Regions from separate parts of the uncultured Agathobaculum sp. genome, predicted to be linked through region 2. Evidence: predicted binding sites of a transcription regulator. Region 2 holds the regulator's gene; the other holds the start of a gene.

Region 1 (11,034 bases), on a different contig from region 2:
GCATCACGCCATGGCTGAATGTGGCAAAGCCGATCCAAACAAAGCCATATCGCTTCCTGCATAGAAACATTCATTTCTTTCAAACATGTTTTTCTGCTGCCCAAGCAAACCATGCAACGTATATTCCAAAATAAATCACGCTGCTTTTCAATCTCTTTACGAATCTTTGTAAAGCATTGCTTAACCGCGACTGCCTGATAATCGGGAATACATACCACTGCTGCAATTCCTTCTCTTATGGTAGCAACCGCATATTCACCGGCTAATTGCTGCACTTCGTTTCTGACAATTTCCAATGCATGATGCAGCATGATCGAATAACCATCCTGATACTGCTCTGCATTCGCAATATCAGGCTTTATCAAGGCAGCAAAATACGTTCCATGTGCAAAATGAAATCCGTATTCTGCTTCCGCTTGTTCTGCATCAATGAATTGTTTTTGCCGGTTGACCGCATCTCGAAGTGCTTCTATCAAAAGCTCCTGCCGTCGCTCTCCGCTGCGCTTTAATTGCAATTCAAGCGCTGCCTCTTCTCCAAACTTATCCTTTAAGCGCAGTAAAATACCGTACAGTTCTTCTTGCTTGAGCGGCTTCAGCAAATAATCCTCAACGCCATATTTTATCGCATTCTGTGCATATTCAAACTGACGATATCCACTGATCACGATAGTATGCAGCTTCGGCTGTAATTCCTTCGCACAACGGATCAGTTCAATACCATCATAACCCGGCATGCGAATATCTGTTATCAATAAGTGCGGTTGTTTTTCTTTTACCAACTCCAGTGCACGCAAACCGTCATTGGCAATGCCAACCACTTCATAGCCAAGAGACTGCCAATCAATCAGCTTCTGCAGGAGTAAAATCACTTTATTTTCGTCGTCCGCAAGGACTACTCGTAACATAATCCGCCCCCAGTAAAAATACACGCTGTTTATCAAAAAAGGGAAAACGAATTCGTTTTCCCTTTTCTTATTCATGATAACACTTTCTCTGGCGTTTGCCAACGCAAATTACATGCTGGTAAAGGAAATCCCTTATTCGTAGTCGGCAACATTGGAAGCATCAATCCAGGTATTATCAGTGATGATAACATTTTCCTCCAAAGTTCCGCCAGAAAGCAGCGTAACCGCAGCCTCAATCGCATTTGCGGCCATAGCGCCACCGTTCTGAGAAACCGTACCTGTGATGCGTCCATCCTTGATTGCTTCGAAACCATCCGGCGTACCATCTACACCAGTGATGATAATACCGCTGTTTGCGCCTGCGGCATTGCCTGCACCGACTGCCATGCCATCGTTTTCGCAAATGATTGCATCCAGGTCATATGCAGACAGCCAACTCTCTACTGTTGCCTGCGCGCTAGCCGTATCCCACTGGCAATCTGCAGGCGAAACAACCTGAACCATATCCGGATAATTCTTCAGGACATTTTCATAGCCTTCCATGCGCTGCAGTCCACCGGAATCGCCAGAGGGGCCAGTAAGAATCGCAATGTTGCCTTTACCGCCTAACAAATCGGCAACATGCTGCATCTCGGTTTCGCCGGCCTTTACGTTATCACCGTAGGACACCGCAGAAATACCATAGTTTTCCCAATCCGTGCAGGCAGAAATGATGTTGATGACAACAACACCAGCATCTGCTGCGCTTTTCGCTGCATCGCAAAGTCCATCCGGATCAACAGGCTCAAACAGAATCGCATCATAGCCTTCAGAAACGCATTGCTCAATCTGGCTAATCTGTGTTGCTGCATCTTGGTCCGCACTAAGAATGGTCAAATCAACACCCATTTCCTCTGCCTTTTCTTCAGCGGCTTCTGAAACCGCGATCTGGAATGCATTGGTCTGATGCTGCTGAATCAATGCGATTTTGTATGCGCCGTCTGTCGAATCTGTACTTGCATCCGAATCCTGCGAGCCATCGGTCCCACTGTTGCCACATCCGCTTACCATGCCAAGCGTCATTGCGCTGGCCATCAGCATGGCAAGGATTCTCTTTTTACTCATAATTCTTCCTCCTCAAATTTCTTTATGATAAGAACAGAACATACTTTGTGCTCCCGCTCTTAACATCAATCAGTTTTTCTTGCTTTTCCCCTTAACATCAATTAGAACTGCCAAAACAATGATGGCGCCTTTGACGATCTTCTGCCAGTGAGACGATACACCCATAATGTCCAAGCCGTTCGCAATAACTGTAATCAGCAAACATCCAACCACAACCCCCCACGGTTTACCGACGCCGCCGGACATCGACACACCGCCGACAACACAAGCGGTAATCGCATCCATTTCATAACTTTCCGCCGCGGTAGGCTGACCAATGGTAACACGAGAAGTCATTAAAAAGCCGCTCAATCCCGCCAACAGTCCAGCAATAGCAAAGGTGGAAATACGGATCATAGTCGTATTGATACCAGATACACGTGCCGCTTGCAAATTACCACCGCAGGCATAAACTCGACGACCGTATACCGTTTTGGCCAAAATGAAGGAGCAAATCAAAATGACAATAATCAGAAAAACTGCCAGCATTGGAATTCCAGCAATCGAATTTGCAGCAACCGCCTTATACTCCTGACTAATCCCCGTGATCGGCTTACCGTTGGAAGTCAGAAGTGCTAACCCACGAACAGCAGTCATGGTACCAAGCGTCATAATAAACGGCGGCAAATCACCAACTGCAACGCCAACGCCATTTACGACACCAACAGCCAGACCTGCAAGCATTGCCACAACCAGCGGAACCACCAGCGGATACTGCCCCTGTCCCAACATAGCAGCTAGAATGCCTGCAAATGCAACCGTGGAACCAACAGACATATCAAATCCGCCTGCGATAATGACAAACATCATGCCGAACGCCAGAATACCGTTGATCGAAGCTTGCTTCAAAATGTTCACCAAGTTGCTCGGCTGAATAAAACTCGGCTTCAAACAAGTGAGCACAATAACCAATGCAATAAAAATCACGAAAATAAAATATTCGCTGATTAGTGCTTTCGCATTTTTCGTCTTTTTCATCTTTTCCCCTTCCCTTATACCTCAATGGCCGAAGCAAGTGTCATGATACGTTCCTGCGAGAACTCATCCCTTTTGACCTCGCCAGACAGATTGCCTTCGCACATTACCATGATCCGATCGCAAACACCCATCAGCTCTGGAATTTCCGATGAAATCATAATAACGGCTTTTCCCTGTTGCACAAGTTGTCCCAAAAGCAAATAGATATCGCGCTTTGCTCCAACATCTATACCGCGGGTCGGCTCATCCAAAATAATAATATCCGGATCATTGAGCAGCCATTTTGCAATAACGACTTTCTGCTGGTTGCCACCAGAGAGATTGCCGACGATCTGTTCTCCGGAAGGCGTTTTAATGTTCAGCTTTTTAATATACTCCTGAGAGGCACTGCGGGCTTTATTTTGATTGTACAACCCATTGCTGACCAGCTTTCTAATTGCTACCATCGCAATGTTATCATTGACTGAACCACTTAAATTCAGCCCTGTCACCTTGCGATCTTCCGTAATGAGCGCGACACCCTCTTTGATGATATCACGTGGTGAATGGACGTTCACTTTTTTACCTTTGACGTAGATTTCACCGCTGGATAGCTCATGCATGCCAAAGATGCCCTCGACCAACTCACTGCGTCCAGCACCCACCAGACCGCCAATTCCAAGGATTTCACCCTTTCGGACAGAAAAGTCAACTCCTTTTACCTTATTGTCCGCACGAACAATATTTTTCGCTTCGAAAATTACTTCACCAATCTGTGCATCCAACTTTGGGAAAACGTCTGTAATTTCACGGCCAACCATCATTTTGATAAGCTGCGCCTCTGTCAAATCCTTTGTTTCGCCGGAACCAATGTAATGCCCATCACGATATACACTAACACGGTCACAAATAGAGAAAATCTCATCCATTCGGTGCGAAATGTAAATGATAGCAACGCCTTTCTCTTTGAGCCTCCGGATATGCCCAAACAGCAATTCCACTTCTCGTTCTGTGATTGCGGCAGTTGGCTCATCCATAATAATGATTTTTGCATTAATGGAGATCGCCTTAATGATTTCAATCAACTGACACTGTGCAACCGTCAAATTACGGAGCTTTTCTTTCGGTGAAACATGTAGGCCGCATTCTTCAATCAGCTTTTGCGCTTCTCGTATTTCTGCCTTACTGTCGACTAAGCCGTGTTTTCGTAATTCGCGTCCTACAAAAATATTTTCAAAAACGGACATATCCAAAATCGGATTCAATTCCTGATGGATCATTGCCACGCCATGATCCATAGCCTCCTTTGGATTCGACACTTCATACGGTTGACCGTTAAAAAGGATTTCACCGCCCTCGTCTTTGGAGTAAATCCCCATTAATATTTTCATTAATGTAGACTTACCGGCACCGTTTTCGCCCATCAATGCATGTACCTCGCCTGCTTTTATCTGAAGCTGTACATGATCTAGCGCTTTGACACCCGGAAATGTTTTGCTGATATCCTTCATTTCCAGAATATACTCCATGCATTCTCCCCTCCTTTGTGATTATTTTATCAAGCCTTACCACGTTCTGAAACTTCCATTCTTCACATGAGGGGGGGTATTTTTTAGGAGTTTCTCAAATAAGTCAATTTGTAAAAATTTATATATCATTTTTTGGCTATGCTGCCCATGCAATAAAAATACACAAGAAAGAAAAAGATGGCAAGCACTTTACTTCGTGCTTGCCATCTAAAATCACTGTTAAAAAATCGTCTCCTAAATTCGGAGCATCCTTTTTGCTTAGTACATGCCGCCCATATCCGGAGCTGCCGGAGCAGGAGCAACCGGCTCCTTCTTATCAGCAACCAAACTCTCGGTGGTCAGAACCATGGACGCAACAGAAGCCGCATTCTGCAATGCAGAACGATTTACCTTCGTCGGATCTACGATACCGTTAGCGATCATATCGCCATAGGTCTCGGTCGCAGCGTCAAAGCCATAGCCAACCTTGCCGCAATTCTTCACCTTGTCGACAACAATGGCACCCTCGATACCAGCGTTAAAGGCGATCTGAGCCATCGGAGCTTCCAAACCACGTGTAACAATCTGCATACCGGTCTTTTCGTCGCCCTCTGCCGTCTCAGCCAGCGCCTCTACCGCTGCAATTGCGTTGACATAAGCAACGCCGCCGCCTGCAACAATGCCTTCCTCCACTGCTGCACGAGTTGCGTTCAGTGCGTCCTCAATGCGCAGCTTCTTTTCCTTCATTTCAGTCTCAGTCGCAGCGCCAACCTTGATGACTGCAACACCGCCAGCCAGCTTAGCCAGACGCTCCTGCAGCTTCTCGCGGTCAAAATCAGAAGTGGTGCGCTCGATCGCGCCACGGATCTCAGTCACTCGGTTAGCAATCGCCTGCTTGTCGCCAGCGCCGTCAACGATCGTGGTGTTTTCCTTGGTGACCTTGATCTGACGGGCAGTACCCAACATATCCATGGTCGCATCCTTCAGCTCAATGCCGACTTCCTCGGAGATCACGGTGCCGCCGGTCAGGATCGCGATATCGCGCAGCATATCCTTGCGGCGATCGCCGAAGCCCGGTGCCTTTACTGCAACACAGGTGAAGGTGCCGCGCAGACGGTTGACGATCAGGGTGGACAGTGCCTCGCCCTCAATGTCCTCTGCAATGATCAGCAGCTTCTTGCCGGACTTGACAACCTGCTCGAGAATCGGGAGCAGTTCCTGAATGTTAGACAGCTTCTTATCGGTAATCAGTACGAGCGCATCATCCAGATTTGCTTCCATCTTCTCGGTGTCGGTGCACATATAAGGAGTGACGTAACCGCGGTCAAACTGCATGCCCTCAACAACCTCGGAATAGGTCTCTGCAGTCTTGGACTCTTCGACGGTGATAACGCCGTCAGTCGAAACCTTCTCCATTGCCTCCGCAATCAGCTTGCCGATCTCGTCATCACCAGAAGAGATCGCACCAACGCGGGCAATATCATTGGTGCCGTCTACGGTCTTAGAGTTCTTAGCAATTGCCTCCACTGCAGCATTGACAGCCTTGGAAATGCCGCGGCGCATCACCATCGGGTTTGCACCGGCCGCAACATTCTTCAGGCCTTCGCGGACGAACGCCTGTGCCAGAACAGTAGCGGTGGTGGTACCATCGCCAGCGATATCGTTGGTCTTGGTTGCAACTTCCTTAACCAGCTGCGCACCCATGTTCTCGTACGGGTCGTCCAGTTCGATCTCCTTGGCGATGGTCACGCCGTCGTTCGTGATCAGCGGAGCGCCATACTTCTTATCGAGCACAACATTGCGGCCCTTCGGACCAATCGTAACCTTTACCGTATCAGCGAGCTGATCAATGCCGCGCTGCAGTGCCTTGCGCGCATCCTCGCCGTAAATAAGCTGCTTTGCCATGATATATTACCTCCTGAATTACTGGTTCTTACTCAACAATTGCAAGGATATCGCTCTGACGAACGATGATATACTTCTCGCCGTCCAGCTTTACCTCAGTACCGGTGTACTTGCCGGTGATGACCTTCTGGCCCTTCTGGACTTCCATCTTGATTTCCTTGCCATCTACCACGCCACCCGGGCCGACCTCAATAATCTCCGCAACCTGCGGCTTTTCCTGCGCAGATGCCGTCAGAATGATACCGCTGGCAGTGGTTTCCTCTGCTTCTACCATCTTGATCACAACACGATCGCAAAGGGGTTTGAGTTTCATAACGGATGCCTCCTATGAAAAATAAAAATTAACAAAGTCATGGTTTAGCACTCATTAAACCAGAGTGCTAACTTGACTATTATATTACATCAACTCATACCAGTTGGCAAGAGGTTTCTTGGAAAAAGCATCAAAAATTTTATGAATTTTTTGTGAATTCACTTTGCAATATCGTTATCGATTAGCATTGTCCCGTTTCGAGTGCTTAAAATACATATGCAACTCACATTTAATCATGCCGTTATAAAGTTTCCTTCGTTTATCGGCCTTTTTGCCAAAGCAACGTTCAAAAAGCGGATCCGAGCTGAGAATATATTGTTTGATGGGTGATTTTTGCATTGCAGCCCCCATTTTTTGATACAATTCCTCCGCTTCCTGCAAATCCAGCAACCGTTCGCCATACGGTGGATTGGCGATAATCACACCGCTTTGTGCGTAATCCCGCTTTGTCGCATCTGCCTGCTCAAAAAACACCGTATTGGCAACGCCTGCTTTGCGTGCATTTTCCATTGATAACTGCACACAAGCCGGATCAATATCGCTGCCGACAATGTCAAACCGCGCGCCGCCATCCGCCATGCCGAGGGCATCTTCTCGTGCCTGACGCCAAACAGAGGCATCAAAGCAATGCCATTTTTCCGCATCAAATGCGCGCATCAAACCAGGTGCGCGCCGCTGAGCAATCATTGCCGCTTCGATCGCTATGGTACCCGATCCACAAAACGGATCGAGGAACGGCTCTCTCCCGCGCCAGCGCGCGAGCTTCACCAACGCAGCCGCCAGTGTCTCCCGCAGCGGCGCTGCATTACTGTTCGCACGATAGCCGCGCTTGTGCAACCCACTGCCCGAAGTGTCCAGATACAGTTCTGCGGTATCACGCATAATGGCAAACTGAATCTGATATTTTGCGCCGCTTTCCTCAAACCAGTTCTGATGGTAATGCGCCTCCAGACGGGATGCCACTGCTTTTTTAATAATTTTCTGACAATCCGGTACCGAATGCAGCGCCGAATTCAAACTATGCCCCTTCACTGGAAAAGCACCGTCTTTGGGAATAAACTGTTCCCATGGCAAAGCACGCACTCCTTCAAACAGTTGATCGAAGGTTTTTGCCGGAAACGCCCCCAACCGGATCAACACACGCTCGGCGCAGCGCAAATTGAGATTTGCCCATGCTAAGATTGTTTCGTCACCCTCGAACAACACTCGACCATTTTCAGCATGCACCTCGCTCAGTTTGCCACCAAAACGCAATTCATCTGCCACAATGCCTTCCAGCCCAAATAACGTCGGGCAACACATGGTCAGTTCCATGTCATGCACTCCCCTCTTCTCCTGCAAAAAGGCTCCTGCCGGAATCGCGGGCAGGAGCCGTCATATCGTGTGTTTATCTTATCTGTTTCATACACATTTGTCAAGCTGTTTACCACATGTGCAAGCGCGGTAAATATGGTTTTTCGATTCGTTTGGATAAGTAATGCAGAAGCCGAATTCCCATCAGACGCAGCACAATGATGTAAAGAAGCCCAACACAAATCACTGTACACGCCAGCATGGTAATATCGGAAGAGCAAATCTGTGAAAATAGCTGATAAAAAATGCGCGTCCAGAAAAACAATGCTGTACCGCAAAAGAGCGGAACGCCGAAGCGTCGAAGCGGTTGCAGAGAAAAACCTACTTTTCGGTACAGAATGATAAAATTCAGGATAAATGCTATCAGTCCAGTCATCAACATGGCAATCAGATAGCCGTAGATCCCCAGCCAAGGCAACGCACACCATCGGTACATCAGAATTACCTGGCACAACTCCGCCCCTACCGAAACCACTACATTCCAATGCTGCAAGCCAATCGCATTGAGCAAGCTGCCGGATGCCATTTGATAATAGCAAATCACTGCGGTCGCTCCTAACAGTGAAACATAGGGTGCACTCAGCGATTGCCCGAAAAACAGCATACTAAGTTTTGGCGCAAGCGGAATCAAAACCGCTGTTGCCGGTACGGCAATCAGCCCTACTGTCGTGATAGCCCTACCTACCAATGCCTGCACCCGTTTGTTATTTTCTGTGGCTTGCGCGGCTGTCACCGCAGGCAGCAATGCTGTACAAACCGAACTGACCAACGCAATAGGCAAAAGCAATAACGGCATTGCCATGCCGGACAGAACACCCAACGCAGATAACGCCTGTTCGTAATTCATGCCGGCAACCATCAGCCGTTTCGGTAACAGAATCGATCCTGCTGAACTGATTGCATTGCCCAAAAGCGCCGATGCTGAAACCGGAAGTGCAATAAAGAAAAATTGACGCACAGTTTCATAATCCAGCCGCACATGATGAATACCCGGTGTCTTCCAATTTCGAAAGAGCAAACTCAAAAAAGCAGCGCTGAATACCTCGCTGACTACCATGCCAACAAAAATCAACATGGCAATGGTGCCGTAGTCATCGCCCTCATACTGATAAAGCAAAAACCATACCGTGGCAATGCGAATCAGTTGCTCGCAAACCTCGGAAGTCGCTGCATATTGCATCCGCTCCAAGCCAATAAACAGCGATTTAAAAATATTCTCTATACCAGTTAGTGCAAGACAAAGCATCATAAACGGAAAGGCGCGCGCGCAGCGGGCATCGCCCAAGATACCACCTGCGATCCAGTTGCCTCCCAACAGCAAACAAGCACCGCAGAACAAGCAGGCGGAAAAGAAAACCACAAATGCCAACCGCAGAACCATATTAATCTTACTTCGTTCTCCTCGTGCTTCGCTTGCTGCGCTCAAGCGGGAACACGCCATTGTGATGCCAGATAAGCAGCCCGCATTGCATACCAAGTAAACGGAATGCACTAACCGGTAAACACCAAGTCCTTCCGCGCCGGCATAATGACTAAGCAAGACACGATAGAGAAATCCCAGTACTTGCAGCACGATATTTCCACAGGCCAAAACGCCCGCCGCATATAGAATCGTTTTTTTCTGAATTCGCACGGCAAAACCCCATTTCAAAACAAAGTATGCCATGAACAGAAGAAATATGAATGCAAAAGCCGGACTCACATAAGGAATCCGGCTTATACCCTATTAAATTCGTTTGCTCATTTTCTCACTATATTCAGCACGGAAATCAGCAAACGTGCCGTTATCCAGCGCATCACGAATTTCCTGCATCAAATGATTATAGAACCAAAGGTTGTGCATTACCAGCAGCCGCTGCGACAGCATTTCTCCGCTCTTTAGCAGATGGCGAAGATAAGCGCGCGAAAACCTGCGGCAGGTCGGACACTGGCAGCCCTCCTCGATCGGGCGCTCATCCGTCTGATATTTGGCATTCATGATATTGAGAATGCCATTATGCGTAAATAAATGTCCATGCCGCGCATTTCTCGTCGGCATGACACAGTCGAAAAAGTCCACACCTCTGGCAACGCCTTCGATAATGTTGGAAGGCGTACCAACGCCCATCAAATAGCGCGGTTTATTTGCCGGTGCATACGGCAGCACAACATCCAGAATGTGATACATCACCTGTGTGCTCTCGCCAACCGCCAAGCCGCCAATCGCATAACCCGGCAAATCCAATTCCGCGATCTGTTGCATATGCTCAATACGCAAATCATCATAGGTTCCGCCTTGATTGATACCAAACAGCATTTGATGCGGATTGATCGTATCCGGTAAGCTATTCAGGCGATCCAATTCCGCTTTGCAGCGTCGAAGCCAACGCGTTGTGCGGTCAATTGAATTTTTCACATATTCTCGCGGCGCCGGATTTTCAATACACTCATCAAAGGCCATTGCAATATCCGAACCAAGATTGGATTGGATGCGCATGCTCTCTTCCGGCCCCATGAAAATCTTGCGACCATCCACATGCGAATGAAAGGTTACACCTTCCTCTTTTATCTTACGCAGTGTCGCAAGCGAAAACACCTGAAATCCGCCGGAATCCGTGAGCATCGGCCCATCCCAACGCATAAAGCGATGCAGCCCTCCCATTTGCTTTACGATCTGATCACCCGGGCGCACGTGCAAATGATACGTGTTTGACAACTCAATCTGACAGCCCAGTTCTTTCAGGTCAAACGCATCGACTGCACCCTTGATGGCACCAGCGGTTCCGACATTCTGGAACACTGGGGTCTGCACCGTACCGTGCGCGGTACAGAACACGCCTCTTCTGGCGTTTCCTTCGGTTTTTAACAACTCAAATGTTCCGATTTGCATAATTCCCTCTTTGTTTTGGCGTAACTCCATTCATCAGTTTTCCTTATCTTAAAAAATCATCATCGAATCGCCGAACGAGAA
Region 2 (11,034 bases):
TCACTAAGGGCAGCACACTTCGCTCGCTCGACGAGTACCACCTGATCGACCTGAATCCCGGCTCTACCCTGCTGTTGACACAGGTCATGCGTCCCGGTGCTTCCTATTATAATTTACGCACTGCAACCGTTGATAAATATTTCACCTATACCAGCATTGCTGGCACCGCACAGGCTACTGCGAAACAAATGCAGACCTATATTAAAAAAGTCAATCCCAACGTACCGCAGTCGGTCATTGATATGATCCCCTACTATCTGTCTGAAGGACAAGCAGAAGGCATCCGCGGTGATATCGCCTTTGCGCAGTCCTGTCTGGAAACAGGAAACTTTACCTTCAAGGACAGCGCCGTTAAGCTGGAGCAAAATAATTTCTGTGGACTTGGCGTACTGGATAACGGTATGCTGGGCGCGTCCTTTGATACGCCGCAGCTCGGCATCCGCGCCCAGATCCAGCATCTCAAGGCATATGCCAACAAATCCCCGCTGAACAATCCGGTGATTGACCCGCGCTTTTCTCTCGTCACACGCGGTGCTGCTCCCACAGTGCAGTATCTTGGCATACAGGAAAACCCGCACGGATACGGCTGGGCAGCCGGCGCAGATTACGGCGTAAAAATTCTCAATATTTTGGAGAATATCCTCGCTTGCTAATGGGGATACTACAACAGAGGTGAATCTACATGAATCGGTATCATAATCTGACCGAAATGCTGGCCATTAACCGTTCTGCACATGCTTACTTCTCTCAACTGCCAGCCCATGTCCGCCGCATGATTATTGAACGCGGCGACTGCGTCCATTCCCAAGCTGAGCTACAGGGCTATGCCGAACAGTTGATGCATCAGAACGATTAAAAAAGTGCTGCCGTTTATCCGGCAGCACTTTTTCGTTTTTCCCCTCAAAACGCAGCCATCAGCCGCTTTCTATTAAACAATATTCAGCGCTTCCCGCAATACATGCAAACTGGCCAAGTGCCCATCCAGCATGGACATCGTCAAATCCTCCATTTCCAGAGAGATCTCATCATCATATCCCGACATACGCACAACCGAGAAAAATTCCTTCCACCACTTAGCATCATGTCCTGCGCCCACGGCAACATAGTTCCATGCGCGCTTTGCAAATGCGTCGATTGGCTTGGTGTCGAGCATGCCGTTGGGCTGCCAATAGCGACGCTCCGGCCGAGAATCCTTTCCATGCACGTGATAAATCGCACCATGCTCTCCCAGCACACGCGCCGCCTCAATCGGATCTCCGCCCATCCAGAACAAATGCGAGGGGTCCAGATTCATGCCGACCATCGGGCCAACTGCCTCACGCAGCCGCAAGCAGGTTTCCGGATTATATACCAGCTGCATTCCGTGGTTTTCCAGCGCGATCTTCTCAACGCCGCAGTCTGCTGCCATCTTGACGATTTCCTTCCATGCCGGAATAGCAACTTCATCCCATTGGTACGCCAGAATCTCCTGCGTCTCCGGCGGCCATGAGGTAGTAATCCAAACCGGCGTTTTGTCCCCTTTGCAACCGGCCGGCAATCCGCTCATCATGACGATTTTCTTCACGCCAAGCATCTGTGCCAGCGCAAAGGTCTTTTTTGTCACATCCATCTCCTGTTCATAGGCCAGTGGGTTGCCCGAACAATTGAGCGCGCACAGTTCCAACCCTCTGGCCCGCATTGCATCATACCACTGCTCCCGCGCCGTCCGGTCGCTGACCAGCAGATCCAAATCGCAATGCGGTGCGCCCGACCAATTCCCCGTTCCGATTTCAATTGCTGCAATGCGCTGCTCCACGCAAAAGTCCAGCATCTGCTCATAAGGCATGTCCAATGTACAGGTCTTGATTGCCAGCTTCATGCAATATTCCTTCCCTCACCATAGATTGTGAGGTAATTTTACCACACTGTAACCTGCACCCGCAAGAGATATCTCCAAAATATGCCCAAATCAGACATACTTTTCCCCCGATTTCCTCATGAAATTTGCCCACAAAGGTATTTTTTGCACAATGCACACCCTGCCTTTTCCTTTTGCAAATCCATTCTTTGTGAACCTGCACAAACGCACCCGTAAGCAACTCGCTATTACCGACAAAAATCACAACAAACACTTGTCAAAGTACCACAGATGCATTAAAATATTACCAGAACGTTGGAGCGTTCCAGTGTCCTGCAATATGGCGGGGCAACACGACGAGCAGTGAGCAAGCGCTGGCTTGCTGCATAGGATCATTTCTTTTGCAGCAGCCGGGATTTCCCGACCGGCATTTGGTCCCTGCGCAAAAAAAGGAGAGAGGTTTTATCATGAAGAAGAGACTACTGGCAATGTTACTCGCAGGCGCTATGTGTGCAAGCCTTGCAGCTTGTGGCGGCACCACCACGAATGACACCGGCGACACCGCTGAAGGCGGTGAGTCCAGCGGCGAAGGCTACTCCATCGACGTCATCCTGAAGACCACGGCTTCCGAGTACTGGGGCTACGTTAAGGCTGGCGCTGAAGCGTACATGGCTGACAACCCGGACGTAAAGGTTGAGGTTAAGGGCGCTTCCTCTGAGACTGCTTACGACGAGCAGCAGAACATGATCGAGACTGACCTGAACTCCGGCGCGTACGACGCTTTCGTTATCGCTCCGCTGCAGGCTGATCTGGTGACCACCCTGATCTCTGGCCAGACCGCTCCGATCATCGCAGTTGACACTGACATTGATGCTCCGGAAGTTAAGTCTTTTGTCGGCACCGGTAACGAAGACGCTGCTGCAATGGGCGGCGAAGCGGCTGTTAAGGCTGCACAGGAAGCTGGCTGGACCGAGCTGAAGGCAATTGCTATCTCCGGCGTACAGGGCGACAGCACCGCTACCGCTCGTCTGACCGGCTACCAGAAGGGCATCGAAGCTGCCGGCGGCACTTTCCTGGCTGACGAAACCCAGTACGCAGACGCTGTAGCAGATAAGGCTGCTACCTCCATGGAAGCAATCATGCAGAACCATCCGGAAGGTATCGCAATGATCGTCTGCAACAACGACGACATGGCAATGGCAGCTGCCCGTGCCGCTAAGGGCAACGAAGCTTATGCTAACACGGTCTTTGTTGGTTTCGACGGCATCCAGTCCGCATGCACCGCTATCCTGAACGGCGAGGAGACCATGTCTGTTGCACAGGAAGCTTATGACATGGGCTACATGGCTGTTGACGCTGCTGTTAAGGCTCTCAACGGCGAAGAAATCAAAGAGTTCATCGATTCTGGCTGCTCTGTTGTTACCAAGGACAACGCACAGGAGCGTCTGGATACCCTGAAGAGCTATCTGGGCGAGTAATTTACAAGCCGCTCTTGTAGGTAAGTTTTAAGTAAAAGGGAGGAACCCCTGCAGGATTGAATAATCGGTGCAGGGGTTCTTTCCAAGCTACTGACCCCACCCGCGAGACTGAGACAAAGTACCATACATGCCCTGACATGACTTTGTCCTATAACTGTACCGAGACCAGTTCCCTTATGTCCCGCACTTCATCTCGGAGAAGAAAAGGTGATATGCAAATGAGTGAATACGTAGTAGAGCTGAAAAACGCAACGAAGCGTTTTCCGGGCGTAGTGGCTCTGAGGAACATGCAGCTCGCCGTCAAGCCCGGAGAGATTCTGGGTCTGATCGGTGAGAACGGCGCGGGCAAGTCGACACTTATCAAGGTGTTGACCGGCGTGCACCAGGCAGACGAGGGCCAGATTTTTGTTGACGGCGTGGAAAAGCATTTCAAAGATCCGAATGAATCCGCAGCGGCAGGCATTGCCTGCGTATATCAGGAGCTGAATATCGAAAAGCTTCTGAGCGTAACCGATAACATTTTCATCAACAAATGGATCAAGAAGGGTGCCCTGCTTGACTATCCGACGATGCATAAGAAGGCCAAGGAGGTCATGGCATCGCTCGGGCAGGATATCGACCCGACCAAGGCTGCCGGCACGTTCGGCATGGGCGTGCAGCAGATGATCGAAATCGCCAAGGCAGTTCTGATCAATGCAAAAATGATTATTATGGACGAGCCGACCTCGTCTTTGGGCGAAAAAGAGGTAGAACAGCTCATGAAGACCTGCCGTGAGCTCAAGGCGCGCGGCATCGGCATCGTCTTTGTATCGCATAAGCTCGAAGAGTTGTTTGAGCTGTGCGACCGTGTCACCGTTATCCGTGACGGTGAGTATATTTCGACCAAGCCGATCGACGAGTGGGATAACGACTCGCTGATCACTGCAATGGTAGGCCGTTCGCTCGACAACCAGTTCCCCAAGGAATTTGGTACGAAGAGCGCAGAGCCGATGCTCAAGGTAGAGCATCTGACCGAAAACGGCGTACTGCGCGATGTTTCGTTTGACGCATACGGCGGACAGATCCTTGGCTTTGCGGGTCTGGTCGGCGCAGGCCGTACCGAAACCATGCGTGCGATTTTTGGCGCCGATCCGATCGACGGCGGCAAAATTACCATCAAGGGCAAGGAAGTACATATCAAGTCTCCTCGTCAGGCGATCAAAGAAGGCATCGCATTCCTGACGGAGGACCGCAAGGGCCAGGGTTTGGTTCTGGCGCAGACCATCCGCACCAACCTGATCCTTGCAAACATGAAGGGCTTCAGCAACGGTCCTTTCCTGGATGAAAAGAAGATTCTGGAGAGCGGCGAGAAGGCAATCGCGTCGCTGCGCATCAAGACCCCGTCGATCGACGAGATCGTCGGCCAGCTGTCCGGCGGCAACCAGCAGAAGGTTGTTATCGGCAAATGGGTCAACACAGATGCCGATATCTTCATTTTCGACGAGCCGACCCGTGGTATCGACGTCGGCGCAAAGGTCGAGGTTTACAACGTCATGAACAGCCTTGTCAAGCAGGGCAAGTGCGTCATCATGGTATCCTCTGAAATGCCGGAGATCCTCGGCATGAGCGACCGCGTAATCGTTATGCGCGGCGGTGAGGTAATGGCGGATGTCAGCCGCGACAGCAAATATTTCAATCAGGAAGACCTTATGAAGGCAGCTTGGGGAGGTAAATTAGATGACTAAAACGAAAAAGTCCAGCAATTTAATGACGTATGCTGGTACGTTCGGCGCATTGTTGATCCTTTGCATCGTACTGACGATCGCATCGCCCAACTTTTTCAAGTATTCCAACCTGATGTCGGTTCTCAAGCAGACATCGTTTAACGCACTGGTTTCCACCGGCATGCTGCTCTGCCTGATCACCGCCGGTATCGACCTTTCGGTTGGTGCTAACGCAACGTTTTGCGCCTGCCTTGCCGGTATGCTGGTACAGAAGGGCATGACCAATTCGGTTGTGCTGCTGATTGTTGCGATTGTAGCCGGCACGCTGATCGGCTGGATCAACGGCATGATGCTGACCCGCCTGCACCTGCCCCACCCCTTCGTTTCCACCCTTGGTATGAAGAACGTACTTTGGGGTGCAGCACTAATTGTAACTGGTTCCCAGATGGTTTCGTTCTCCGGTCTGGACGGTGTCATGTGGCTCGGCTCCGCTACGGTTGGCGGCTTCCCTGTTAGCTTCATCGTTGTTATCGTAATCTACATTATCATGCACATCCTGCTGACCCGCACTTCGCTGGGCCGCTCGATCTACTGCTGCGGCGGCAACCCGGAAGCAGCTCGCCTGTCCGGTATCAACTCTGCAAACGTGCTGACCTTCTGCTACGCGCTGTCCGGCTTCATGGCGGCGCTGGCTGGTATCGTTTCGATCGGCCGTTCCGGCATCTGCAACGGCGTTAACGCAACCCAGCCGTACGATACCGACGCAATCGCAGCGTGCATCATCGGCGGCGCGTCCTTCATGGGCGGTAAGGGCACCATGATCGGCACCATGCTCGGTGCGCTGATCATCGCGGTTCTGCGTAACGGCTTCTCGCTGCTGTCCGTTTCCTCGGCAGTACAGAACCTGGTTCTCGGCCTGGTTATCATCGGCGCCGTTCTGCTCGACGTTACTCGTGAGCATATGGAAGCAAAGGCTCGCCGTCTGGCCGCAAAGTAATTACTCATTTTCATACACTGAAAAGGCTGCCGTTTGCGGCAGCCTTTTCCACTTCACAGCCTCTATTGCCTGTTTCTTGATGCGAATAGGCTGTCCTGCACTTTTGCCAAAAGTCATCTTTTCTCTTGAATCCTGTTTCACTTTATTGTCATATTATTTTGTTGTTTTTTAATTTACTTCCAAAGGAGAGATTTTACATGTTGAATATTGGTGTGATCGGCTGCGGCGCCATTGGCCGCGATCATATCCGCCGCCTGCACGATCTGGTTCCCGGCTGTCAGGTTGTCGCCTGCGCCGATTATTTGGAAGAAGCTGCTCGCAAAACCGCAGCGCAATACGCAGGCTTACGCGCTTACGCAACCGGCGAAGAACTGATCGCCGCTCCCGAAGTACATGCCGTCCTTATCGCTTCTTCTGATCCCAGTCACGCTGGTTATGTTCTAGAATGTCTCAAGCACGGTAAATATGTGTTCTGTGAAAAGCCGCTTGCACAAAACGCAGCTGACTGCGAAAAAATCATCCAAGCAGAAGTGACTCACGGCAAGCGCCTGGTACAGGTCGGTTTTATGCGTCGCTATGACCGTGGCTATGCCGAAATGAAGCGGATCATTGACTCCGGCGAACTTGGCGCACCGCTGATGATCCATGCTTGCCATCGCAACGTGTCCCAGCCGGACGGCTTCCAGACCGAAATGGGCGTATCCAATGTTGCCATTCATGAGCTGGATATCTGCCGCTGGCTGCTTTCCGATGAATATGCAAACGGACAAGTGCTCAAGGTACGGCAGTCTGCCTGCTCAACCAAGGGCTACGATAATCCACAGATCGTGCTGCTCGAAACCCAGTCGGGCGCACGTATTGACGTAGAAGTGCAGGTTGCCGATGCTTACGGCTATGATATTCAGTGTCAGGTTGTATGCGAAAAAGGCACGGTCAATCTCCCTGACCCGTATGCTGTTGTCAAACGCGCAAACGCAACCCGCTCCTTCCCCATCCTGACCGACTGGAAGGATCGCTTCATCGAAGCCTATGATATCGAGTTGACCGAATGGGTCAAAGCGTTGGCTGCAGGTGGCCCGACTGGTCCGTCCGCTTGGGATGGCTATGCTGCCTGCGTTGCGGCGGATGCGCTCAACCGTTCGCGCGGCACCGGTCAATTCCTCCCCATTGAAATGATGGATAAGCCTGATCTGTATAAATGATAAAAAGCAGCCCCGCGCTCAAGCGCGGGGCTGCTGCTATATAAATAGACCAATCAATATTCCACTTTGACAGCCTTGCCGCTGTGGAAAGAATCCGTGATCGCATAGGTGACAACCGTTGCTTTGGTGCCGTCATATACGGTCAGTTCCGGCTTACGATCCTTCTGAATGCAGTCAATAAAATCTACCATTTCCAACAGATACGCTTCTGCGAAGCGCTGCGGGAAGTTTTCGATGATCTCCTGCCGTGCGCCGTACTGGTCGTATACCATGACGCGATCCTTCCACGGCACGCCAGCTACGCGGATATGACCATCTGTCGCAACGATTTCCGTTTCGGTGTGATAACCATGCGGCGCTGTACGGCCGACATGCAAAAACGCCACCGTACCATTATCGAACTTGAGCATTGCCATGCCGGTCTCGGTATCGCCATTCTCAGCAAATTCGGGATGCTTAAACGTTGTGCCTGCCGCATACACCTCAGTCACCTCGCCGCCGAGGAACCAGCGCATCAAGTCGATGTCATGCGACGCCGCATCAATAAAGATACCGCCCGAGGTCTTGGAGAACTTGATGCAGCTCTCAACCAGCGCTTCCGGATCCAGACCAGTTGCTTTGACCAGATAGGGTTTGCCGATTTCACCGGCGTCGATCTTCGCCTTTGCATCTGCATAAGACGGGTCGTAACGACGCATAAATCCTAAGAAGAACACCTTATCCGGGTGGCGCTCTACCGCAGCCTCCGCACGCTTGCATTCCTCCAGAGAGCAGCCGAGCGGCTTATCCGTGAATACATGCTTGCCAGCATCCAGCGCATACTCGATCATCCAGCAGTGCTCCGGCGAGGAGGAAACGATAACCACGGCTTCAATATCCGCCTCATCTACCATCTTTTTGTAATCGGTTGTTACAAAATCGACCTTGAGATATTCTTTTGCCCAATCCAGATCTTTCTGTTCCAGCGAACACGCAGCAACCAATCGGCATCCTGGGATCTTAAACGCCAGATTTTCCGCATGCACTGCGCCCAGACGGCCCAGGCCAACAATACCGGTTTTTACTTCTTTCATGTGATTTTGTCTCCTTCTTTTCTGAGAATATATTTCTCTCTCTCACGGCCGACTGCCGTTTTTCTCCATATACTATCATATCATTTTACCGTTTGAAAAGCAAACATAATACGCTGGATTCTCCACGCTGGATTCTCCAGTCCACTTTCCGACATTGGCACTCCCCTCTGCCATGTGACAAAAACAGGTGCATCATTTAACAAAATATTCATAAACGGCACTTGACTTTGCTGCCGTGGGGTGGTAAATTAAGTTTAGCACTCAGGAAGGATGAGTGCTAAACCCGAACAGAAAGGAGTCAGGTTCGGTGGAATTGTCCGAGCGAAAAAAGCAAATCCTAAAAGCAATCATCGGTGACTATATTCGCACTGCCGAGCCGGTTGGCTCCAAGGCACTGACCGAAGGGCATTCCCTCCCCTTTTCTTCCGCCACCATTCGCAACGAAATGAGTGAACTGGAGGAAATGGGGTATCTGGAAAAACCGCATACCTCTGCCGGACGCATTCCTTCTCCGCAAGGCTATCGGCTGTATGTGGATGAGCTGATGGAACTGCCGACGGACACCGGCGAGGATGACGCACCGCTGCAAACCATGATGCAGACCAAGGTGCGGGAGCTTGACCGTCTCATCCAAGAGGCCGGCAAGCTGATCTCCAGCCTGACCAATTATGCATCTGTTGCCATCACCCCGGCGCTGACCCAAATTTCCATACGACAATTTGAGATCATCCCGGTGGACAAAATGAACTTTGTCATTGTGGTTGTTACAGATTCCGGCACGGTCAAAAATAAAATGGTGCGCACAATGGCCGATGTTTCCAAAGACGAAACCGAATTGCTCACTTATGTGCTCAACCAAACCTTGACCGGCCTGCCGCTTAGCCATATTACGGCAGAACGCTTCGACATTGTGCGCCGCGCCGCTGGCCTTTCCGCGCTGCTGGCACCGGTTGCCGAATACATTGCAGAGCTGATTGAAGAGCTGAGCGACCAAAAGGTTTTTCTGGAAGGCACCAACAAACTGCTGCGTTTCCCCGAGTATCGCGACCTGCATAAAGCGCAGGCGCTGCTCGATTACATGGAGGACGACCGGAAGCATCTGCTGCCGGCCACACGCAAGATCGACGGAATCCAGTTCTTTATCGGACCGGAAAACGGGGCAAATCCCCTGCGTGAAACTTCCGCGATTTACGCAAAATACGATATCGGCCACATCGGACAAGGTGCGATCGGCATTGTTGGACCGACCCGAATGGATTACGCCAAGTTGTCCGCGCAGCTCAGCCGCTTCGCAAAGGGGCTGAACAAGCTGATTGCGGAAACCTTTTTGGATGAAAAAGACGGGAATTCCTGATTTCCCTGCAAATGGAGGCATCAAAACAATATGAGCAAAAAGAAACAGCCTGAAGCTGCCGAAGCGGAACAGACGGCGGCTGCGCAACAGGAAGCGGAAACCGCTGCTGAAAACAACGTAAGCGAAGAGGCAGCTGTACAGCCCACCGAGGACTGGAAAGCCAAGTTCGACGATCTCAATGACCGTTTCCTGCGCATGGCTGCGGAATATGACAACTTCCGCAAACGCAGCCAACGCGAACGCGAGCAGTCTTATAACGATGCGGTCAGCCACGCGGTGAAGGCGTTGCTGCCGACCTATGACAACCTCGAACGAGCGATCAAAGCAGAAACCGCAGACTCGGAATACAAAAAGGGCGTGGAACTGACCATGACCCAGCTGGTCGAAAGCCTCAAAAGCATCAATGTCACGATCATCGAGGCATCCGCAGGCACGGCCTTCGACCCGAATTTCCACAACGCTGTAATGCATGTGGAGGATGAAGCGTTTGGCGAAAACCAAATTGCCGAAGTGTTCCAGCAGGGCTTTCAGATCGGCGATAAGGTCATCCGCCATGCAATGGTCAAGGTGGCCAACTAATCACATTGTAAAATACACAGTTATCATAAAGGAGTGCTATCAATCATGGGCAAAATCATCGGTATCGACTTAGGTACTACCAATTCCTGCGTATCCGTTATGGAAGGCGGCGAGGCGGTCGTTATCCCTAACGCGGAAGGCGCACGCACGACCCCGTCTGTTGTTGCGTTCTCCAAGGACGGCGAGCGCATGGTCGGTCAGGTTGCAAAGCGTCAGGCTGTTACCAATGCGGATCGCACGATTATTTCCATCAAGCGTCACATGGGCTCGGATTACCGCGTCAACATTGACGGCAAGCCCTATTCCCCGCAGGAGATCTCCGCAATGATCCTGCAGAAGCTCAAGGCAGACGCAGAAGCCTACCTCGGCCAGCCGGTAACGCAGGCGGTCATCACGGTTCCGGCTTACTTCTCCGACTCCCAGCGTCAGGCAACCAAGGACGCTGGCAAGATCGCAGGTCTGGAAGTGCTGCGTATCATCAACGAGCCGACCGCAGCTGCGCTGGCTTACGGCGTTGATAAGGAATCCGAGCAGAAGATCATGGTTTACGACCTTGGCGGCGGCACGTTCGACGTTTCCATCCTCGACATTGGCGAAGGCGTTCTGGAAGTACTGTCCACCGCAGGCGATACGCACCTCGGCGGCGATGACTTCGACCAGCGCATCATCGACTGGATGGTGGCAGAGTTTAAGAAGTCCAACGGCATTGACCTGTCGAACGATAAGATGGCGATGCAGCGCCTGAAGGAAGCTGCTGAGAAAGCAAAGATCGAGCTGTCCGGCATGTCCCAGACCTCGATCAACCAGCCGT

Evidence for each region. Region 2 encodes HrcA, which represses chaperone genes, less so after heat shock. Its sites were predicted from a motif close to TGTTAGCACTCNNNNNNNNNGAGTGCTAACA; they were not measured.
Region 1: a site for HrcA is predicted at 6,774-6,804, ahead of ABGT74_RS08805 (co-chaperone GroES). Genes of this name have one in related genera too.

The regions. Positions count from the first base shown of each region.
Region 1 is NZ_CAWVCU010000095.1:53,066-64,099, reverse strand. It holds gene ABGT74_RS08830 (response regulator) at 1-905, opposite strand, end outside; gene ABGT74_RS08825 (sugar ABC transporter substrate-binding protein) at 1,038-2,009, opposite strand; gene ABGT74_RS08820 (ABC transporter permease) at 2,079-3,026, opposite strand; gene ABGT74_RS08815 (sugar ABC transporter ATP-binding protein) at 3,041-4,534, opposite strand; gene groL (chaperonin GroEL) at 4,793-6,418, opposite strand; gene ABGT74_RS08805 (co-chaperone GroES) at 6,447-6,731, opposite strand; gene ABGT74_RS08800 (class I SAM-dependent RNA methyltransferase) at 6,906-8,045, opposite strand; gene ABGT74_RS08795 (oligosaccharide flippase family protein) at 8,155-9,717, opposite strand; gene tgt (tRNA guanosine(34) transglycosylase Tgt) at 9,811-10,953, opposite strand; gene queA (tRNA preQ1(34) S-adenosylmethionine ribosyltransferase-isomerase QueA) at 11,002-11,034, opposite strand, start outside.
Region 2 is NZ_CAWVCU010000116.1:1,681-12,714, forward strand. It holds gene ABGT74_RS10715 (glucosaminidase domain-containing protein) at 1-653, shown strand, start outside; gene ABGT74_RS10720 (hypothetical protein) at 683-856, shown strand; gene ABGT74_RS10725 (sugar phosphate isomerase/epimerase) at 929-1,858, opposite strand; gene ABGT74_RS10730 (sugar ABC transporter substrate-binding protein) at 2,305-3,315, shown strand; gene ABGT74_RS10735 (sugar ABC transporter ATP-binding protein) at 3,534-5,039, shown strand; gene ABGT74_RS10740 (ABC transporter permease) at 5,032-6,015, shown strand; gene ABGT74_RS10745 (Gfo/Idh/MocA family oxidoreductase) at 6,213-7,217, shown strand; gene ABGT74_RS10750 (Gfo/Idh/MocA family oxidoreductase) at 7,271-8,290, opposite strand; gene hrcA (heat-inducible transcriptional repressor HrcA) at 8,598-9,644, shown strand; gene grpE (nucleotide exchange factor GrpE) at 9,675-10,223, shown strand; gene dnaK (molecular chaperone DnaK) at 10,269-11,034, shown strand, end outside.